DNA from 2 places in the Streptomyces sp. SAS_272 genome. Region 2 is predicted to be linked to the other one. Evidence: riboswitches for the same ligand, from Rfam matches in the RefSeq annotation. Region 2 holds a riboswitch; the other holds the start of a gene.
What was found. Region 2 has a riboswitch for glycine ahead of gcvT (glycine cleavage system aminomethyltransferase GcvT). Riboswitches for the same ligand answer to the same signal wherever they lie in the genome.
Positions count from the first base shown of each region.

Region 1: it holds a riboswitch for glycine, as region 2 does, so the genes downstream of both, gcvP (aminomethyl-transferring glycine dehydrogenase) here and gcvT (glycine cleavage system aminomethyltransferase GcvT) in region 2, are expected to answer to the same signal.

Region 1 is NZ_JBMNDR010000006.1:146,811-150,206, reverse strand. It holds partial or broken gene ACN6LD_RS07075 (DNA polymerase IV) at 1-555, shown strand, start outside; partial or broken gene ACN6LD_RS07070 (PRC-barrel domain-containing protein) at 690-899, opposite strand; glycine riboswitch at 959-1,054, shown strand; gene gcvP (aminomethyl-transferring glycine dehydrogenase) at 1,237-3,396, shown strand, end outside.
Region 2 is NZ_JBMNDR010000003.1:244,827-248,222, reverse strand. It holds gene gcvH (glycine cleavage system protein GcvH) at 1-156, opposite strand, end outside; gene gcvT (glycine cleavage system aminomethyltransferase GcvT) at 266-1,384, opposite strand; glycine riboswitch at 1,461-1,582, opposite strand; glycine riboswitch at 1,583-1,682, opposite strand; gene ACN6LD_RS04325 (AAA family ATPase) at 1,824-2,543, shown strand; gene ACN6LD_RS04320 (enhanced serine sensitivity protein SseB) at 2,638-3,396, shown strand, end outside.

The DNA.
Region 1 (3,396 bases), on a different contig from region 2:
CGGGCGGGGTGCGGCTGCTGGGGGTGGGCGTCAGCGGTCTGGCGGACTTCACGCAGGAGGACCTGTTCGCGCAGGCCGCGGGAGCGCTCGCGGACGAGCCCGCGGACGGGCTGATGGAGGAGCCCGCCGCCGAGGAGCCGGTCCCGGTCCCGGCCGAGCACCAGTGGCGTCCGGGGCACGACGTGCGGCATGCCGAGCTCGGACACGGGTGGGTGCAGGGCAGTGGGCTGGGGCGGGTCACGGTGCGGTTCGAGACGCCGGAGTCGGAGCCGGGCCGGGTGCGCACGTTCCGCACCGACGATCCGCAGTTGGCTCCGGCGGACCCGCTGCCGCTGGTGCGGCGAAGACCGGGGGAGGACACGGAGACGGCGGGTGGGACGAGGGAACTGTCGGTGACGCCGGAGGTGACGTCGGAAAGAAGCGCAGACTAGGGCTGTGCGGCTGCTTGAGGTCGAGGCGTTGCCGGGCTGCGTGAGTCAGCTGTCGTCCGTGCCCGCCAGGTGGCCGAAGTCGTGGTCGGGCAGCGGGGGAGGGGCCGCCACGTCGAGACCGTAGTGGTGGTAGAGCTGGAGTTCCTGCTCCGGGGAGAGGTGGCGGCCCACGCCGAAGTCCGGGGCGTCCTTGATCAGCGCGCGGTCGAACGGGATGTGCAGGGTCCCCTCGACCAGCTTGCTGGGCTCCAGGGGGACGAAGGCGTCACGGGAGAACAGGCCCGTGCGGATGGCGGCCCACTCCGGCACACCGGTCGCATCGTCGAGGTAGACCTCGTCGACGGTGCCTATCTTCGCCCCGTTGCGGTCGAACGCCTTGCGGCCGATCAGGTTGCGCGGATCGATGTCGGTCTGCACGGGCCCTCCTCTTGGTCGCAGCTCGTCCGTAAGGACTACAAAAGAGCACATTGAGACGACCGGCCACTCGAGAGGCCCGTTGACCTCGCTGGTAGTCTGGCAACGGCTGCTGACCCCGTGCGGGAGAGTCCTCCGGAGACCACCGGAGGCGCCGAAGGAGCAAATCCTCCCCGGAATCTCTCAGGCTCACGTACCGCACGGACGAGGTCACTCTGGAAAGCAGGGCGGGTGCCGACGGCGTCGACGGTGTCCGCTCTCACCGACGGTGAAAGCCGGTCGTCCGCTGGCGGCCGGTGAAGCTCTCAGGTTGAGATGACAGAGGGGGAGGCCGTCCGGGTACCCGCCGTGGTGACCCTCGAAGGTCGTGTCAGACCAGGAGGCCTCCGTAATGACCGCCCATCGCATTCCGCTCACCGAGCTCGAGCAGGGAATCCCCTTCGAGCAGCGCCACATCGGGCCCGACCACGAGGCGCGGGCCAAGATGCTCGCGCATGTCGGCTACGGCTCGCTCGACGAGCTCACCGCCGCCGCGGTCCCCGATGTGATCAAGAACGCCGACGCGCTGGACCTGCCGGGCGCCCGCACCGAGGCCGAGGTGCTGGCCGAGCTGCGCTCGCTGGCCGACCGCAACAAGGTGCTCGCCCCGATGATCGGTCTCGGCTACTACGGCACCTTCACGCCGCCGGTCATCCTGCGCAACGTCATGGAGAACCCGGCCTGGTACACCGCCTACACGCCGTATCAGCCGGAGATCTCCCAGGGCCGGCTCGAGGCGCTGCTGAACTTCCAGACGATGGTCGCCGACCTGACGGGTCTGCCGACCTCGGGTGCGTCGCTGCTCGACGAGGGCACGGCGGCGGCTGAGGCGATGGCGTTGTCACGGCGCGTGGGGAAGAACAGGAAGGGCCTCTTCCTCATCGACGCGGACGCGCTGCCGCAGACCATCGCCGTGATCGAGACGCGTGCAGAGCCGACCGGCGTCGAGGTCGTCGTCGCCGATCTGAGCGACGGCATCCCGGCAAAGATCGCGGAGCGCGAGATCAACGGCGTGCTCGTCCAGTACCCCGGTGCGTCCGGCGCCGTGCGGGACCTGAAGGCGCTCATCGACCAGGCGCACGGGCTCGGCGCGCTCGTCACCGTCGCCGCGGACCTGCTCGCGCTGACGCTGCTGACGTCGCCCGGTGAGCTGGGCGCGGACATCGCGGTCGGCACCACACAGCGGTTCGGCGTGCCGATGGGCTTCGGCGGACCGCACGCCGGCTATATGGCGGTGCACGAGAAGTTCGCGCGGAGCCTGCCCGGCCGGCTCGTGGGCGTGTCCGTGGACGCCGACGGCAACAAGGCCTACCGTCTCGCACTGCAGACGCGTGAGCAGCACATCCGGCGCGAGAAGGCGACGAGCAACATCTGCACGGCGCAGGTGCTGCTGGCCGTGATGGCCGGGATGTACGCGGTCTACCACGGCCCGGACGGGCTGCGCCAGATCGCCCGGCGTACGCATCGCTACGCCGCGATCATCGCCGCGGGACTCGAGGCCGGTGGCGTCGAGGTGGTGCACCGGACGTACTTCGACACGCTGACCGTGCGGGTGCCGGCGAAGGCCGCCGAGATCGTCGCCGCCGCGCGGGAGCACGGGGTCAACCTGCACCTCGTCGACGCCGACCAGGTGGCGCTCTCCTGCGACGAGACCACCGCGCGCGCCCAGGTCGCCGCGGTCTGGGCGGCCTTCGGGGTGGACGGCGACATCGCGTCGCTCGACGCGGCCGTCGAGGACGCCCTGCCCGCCGGGCTGCTGCGGACCGACGACATCCTGACCCATCCCGTCTTCCAGCGGCACCGGTCCGAGACCGCGATGCTGCGCTACCTGCGCAGGCTGGCCGACCGGGACTACGCGCTCGACCGGGGCATGATCCCGCTGGGCTCGTGCACCATGAAGCTCAACGCCACCACGGAGATGGAGCCGGTCACCTGGCCCGAGTTCGGGCAGATGCACCCCTTCGCCCCCGCCGAGCAGGCCCAGGGCTACCTGACGCTCATCCGCGAGCTCGAGGAGCGGCTCGCGGAGGTCACCGGGTACGACAAGGTGTCCCTGCAGCCGAACGCCGGGTCACAGGGCGAGCTGGCCGGGCTGCTCGCCGTCCGCGGATACCACCGGGGCAACGGTGACGAGCAGCGCACCGTGTGCCTGATCCCGTCCTCCGCGCACGGCACGAACGCGGCGAGCGCGGTGATGGCCGGCATGAAGGTCGTCGTCGTCAAGACCGCCGAGGACGGCGAGATCGACGTCGAGGACCTGCGCGCGAAGATCGAGCAGTACCGGGACGAGCTGTCGGTGCTGATGATCACCTACCCCTCCACGCACGGCGTGTTCGAGGAGCACGTCGCCGACATCTGCGCCCAGGTGCACGAGGCCGGCGGTCAGGTGTACGTCGACGGCGCCAACCTCAACGCGCTCGTCGGGCTCGCCAAGCCGGGGCACTTCGGCGGCGACGTCTCCCACCTGAACCTGCACAAGACGTTCTGCATCCCGCACGGCGGTGGCGGCCCG
Region 2 (3,396 bases):
GGCCACCGTGGCGCCGGCCTCCGGGAGCTGGACGAAGACCACGTCACCGAGCGCGTTGGCCGCGTGCTCCGTGATGCCGACCGTCGAGACGCCGTCCTCGGCGACCGACAGCCACTCGTGCTCCTTGCTGTAGCGCAGCTGCTGGGGGTTGCTCATGGCCTGAATTCTCCTGTACGCGGGGGAGTGCTGATGAAGGGGGACGGTCCAGGGCACGGGTGAGCAGCGGGAATGTGCGCAGTGTCACCCGAGGCCCGGGGCTCAGTGTCTACTTCTGGCGCTTGTAGAAGGGCAGCGCCACGACCTCGTACGGCTCGTGGCTGCCCCGGATGTCCACGCCCACGCCCGAAGTGCCGGGCGCGGCGTGCGCGGCGTCGACGTAGGCCATCGCGATCGGCTTGCCCAGGGTCGGGGACGGCGCCCCGGAGGTCACCTCGCCGATCACCTCGCCGCCCGCCACGACCGCGTACCCGGCGCGCGGGACGCGGCGGCCCTCGGCGACCAGGCCGACCAGGACGCGCGGCGGCTGCCGTTCGGCCTGCGCGGCCGCCGCGGTCAGCGCCTCGCGCCCGACGAAGTCGCCCTCCTTCTCGAACTTCACCACGCGTCCGAGGCCCGCGTCGAAGGGGGTGAGGGAGGTGCTCAGCTCGTGCCCGTACAACGGCATGCCCGCCTCCAGGCGCAGCGTGTCCCGGCACGACAGGCCGCAGGGGACCAGCCCGGCGCCCTCGCCGGCCTTGGTCAGCGCCTGCCACAGCTCGACGGCGTGCTCCGGCTTCACGAACAGCTCGAAGCCGTCCTCGCCGGTGTACCCGGTGCGCGCGATGAGCGCGGGGACGCCGGCGACGGCGCCCGGCAGGCCCGCGTAGTACTTCAGGCCGTCGAGGTCGGCCTGGGTGACGGCCGCGAGGATGCCGGGGGACTCCGGTCCCTGGACGGCGATCAGGGCGTAGGCGTCGCGGTCGTCGCGGACCTCGACCTCGAACTCCTCGGCCAGGTTGCCCAGCTCGTTCAGGACGTTCTGAGCGTTGGAGGCATTGGAGACGATCATGTACTCGGCGTCGGCCAGCCGGTACACGATGAGGTCGTCGAGGATGCCGCCGTTCTCGGCGCAGATCATGGTGTAGCGGGCCCGGCCCACGCGCACGGCGGCGAGGTCGCCGACCAGGGCGAAGTTCAGGAACTCGGCCGCCTCCGGGCCGCTCACGGTGATCTCGCCCATGTGCGAGAGGTCGAAGAGCCCGGCCCGGGTGCGGACGGCGAGATGCTCGTCGCGTTCGGAGCCGTAGCGCAGGGGCATGTCCCAGCCGGCGAAGTCGGTCATCGTCGCGCCCAGCGAGCGATGCAGGGCATCGAGCGCGGTGTGACGGGGTGCGGTGCTGCTCATCGGTCGTTCGTCTCCCAAGGCGACGGGGGCCCCTCCCGCGCGAGTGAAGCCGGACGCGGGGGGACGGCGAGGTCGTTCCTCCCCATCTGTCATCGGAACCTGAGAGGTTCGCCATGACCACCGCTGCGAGCGGGGGCGGGACATGGCTTGCACCGTGGGTGGGACCGCCGAAGACGGCGGCCCGCTTTTCAGATGTGCCTCGCCCGCGCGGTAACGGGGCCTGAGAGATTCAAGGGAGGGACTTGCTCCTTCGGCGCCCCAGCGGAACTGCTGCTGAGGACTCTCCCGCGCGGATTCAAACGGCCGGTATGCAGTTGGCGCGGCCATCATCGCACGGCCCGCCCCCGTCGCGGCAGGCCGGATCTGTAACCGGCTTGTGTCGCTACGCGCACGAAAACGCGAGGCGCCGCGCATTACCTTCTCTTTACGCTCGGTGGGGATGAGCACTACCTGGCCCCAGGGGAGGACGATCACGGTGAAGAGGACGACCTCGGCGAGGACCACGGCCTTCGCGGCCGGCTCGGGGATCGCGCTGCCCGCGCAGCCCGGCGCCCGGACCCGGCAGGCGTGCTCCCGGCAGCCCGCGCCCGTCGTCCGCGACCTGCGGGAGCGGGCCGGCCGCAGTCCGCACGGCCTGCTCTTCGGCCCGCGTGACCTCGTGGTGGTCACCGGTCTGCCCGGCAGCGGCAAGTCCACCCTGATGAAACGCGCGGTGCGCGGCGTCCGCGTCGACTCCCAGGACACCCGCGACCGCTGGGACGCCCGGATGCCCCGCTTCCTGCCCTACGCCCTCTACCGGCCGGTGGTCCGCCTGGCCCACTACGCCGGACTGCGCCGGGCCCTGCGCGGCGGCGGGGGCGTCGTGGTGCACGACTGCGGAGCCCAGGCCTGGGTCCGCGACTGGCTGGCCCGTGCGGCCCGCCGCCGCGGCGGCGCCCTGCATCTGCTGGTCCTCGACGTCGGCGCGGACACGGCCCTGCAGGGCCAGCGCGAGCGCGGCCGCGGCGTCTCGCGGTACGCGTTCCTTCGGCACCGCCGCGCCGCCGCCCGTCTTCTGCGGTCGGTGGAGAAGGGCCGCCTGCCCGAGGGGTGCGGCTCCGCGGTCCTGCTCGACCGGCCCGCCGCAGACGTCCTGCGGCGGATCGGCTTCACGGGCTGAGGGCCGTCGGTCCCCTGCGCAGCGGCGGGGCCGCCGGCACCCGCTAGCCTTTCAGTCACAGCAGAGTGAGCGGTTCTTAGCAGGCGGTAGGCAGATGGACTTCCCCCCGGCGGACTTCCCCGCGGACTTCCCGGCGCAGGCGCACCCCCATTCGCACGGCGGATGGCCCGGCAACGAGCTGGAGGAGGTGCTCTCCGCCTCCCTCGGCGTGCCGGGAGCCGGCGGCCGGATCGTGGAGGTGCTCGGCCGCAGCTTCGTCTGGGTGCCGCTCCCCGGCGGCGGCGGCCCGCACAGCGGCCCCCTCGACCTGCCCACGATGGACCTCGACGGCCAGGTGTACGTGCCGGTCTTCAGCTCCGAGGAGCAGTTCCGCCAGGTCGTCGGCTCGCACATGTCGTTCACCGTCGCGCCGGCCGTGGAGTTCGCGCGGGGACTGCCGCCGCAGGCGGGCATCCTCGTCAACCCCGACGGCATGGTCGGCGTCCCGCTGCCGCCGGCCGCCGTGGCCGAGCTGTGCCGGGCCGGCCGCACCCCGCTGGACGGGCCGGCGGCCGGCGGCCGGGTCCGTCTCTACGAGCCGGACTGGCAGGACGACCCGATGGACTTCCTGGCCGCCGCCTCGGCGGAGTTCGAGGCCGTCGGCGTGGTCCGCACCGCCCGCCGCTGCCTGGCCGTGATCGAGACGGCGGACCCGGTGATGTTCGTGGGCGTCGAGCTCTCCCAGTGGGAGGGGGACCTGCGCGCGCTCCCCCTGGAGGCCCTCGGCAGGGCCCTGACGACGGCGGCGGCGCCCTGGCCGGTCAACCTCGTCCTCCTCGACGTCGCCCAGGACCCGGTGGGCGACTGGATGAGG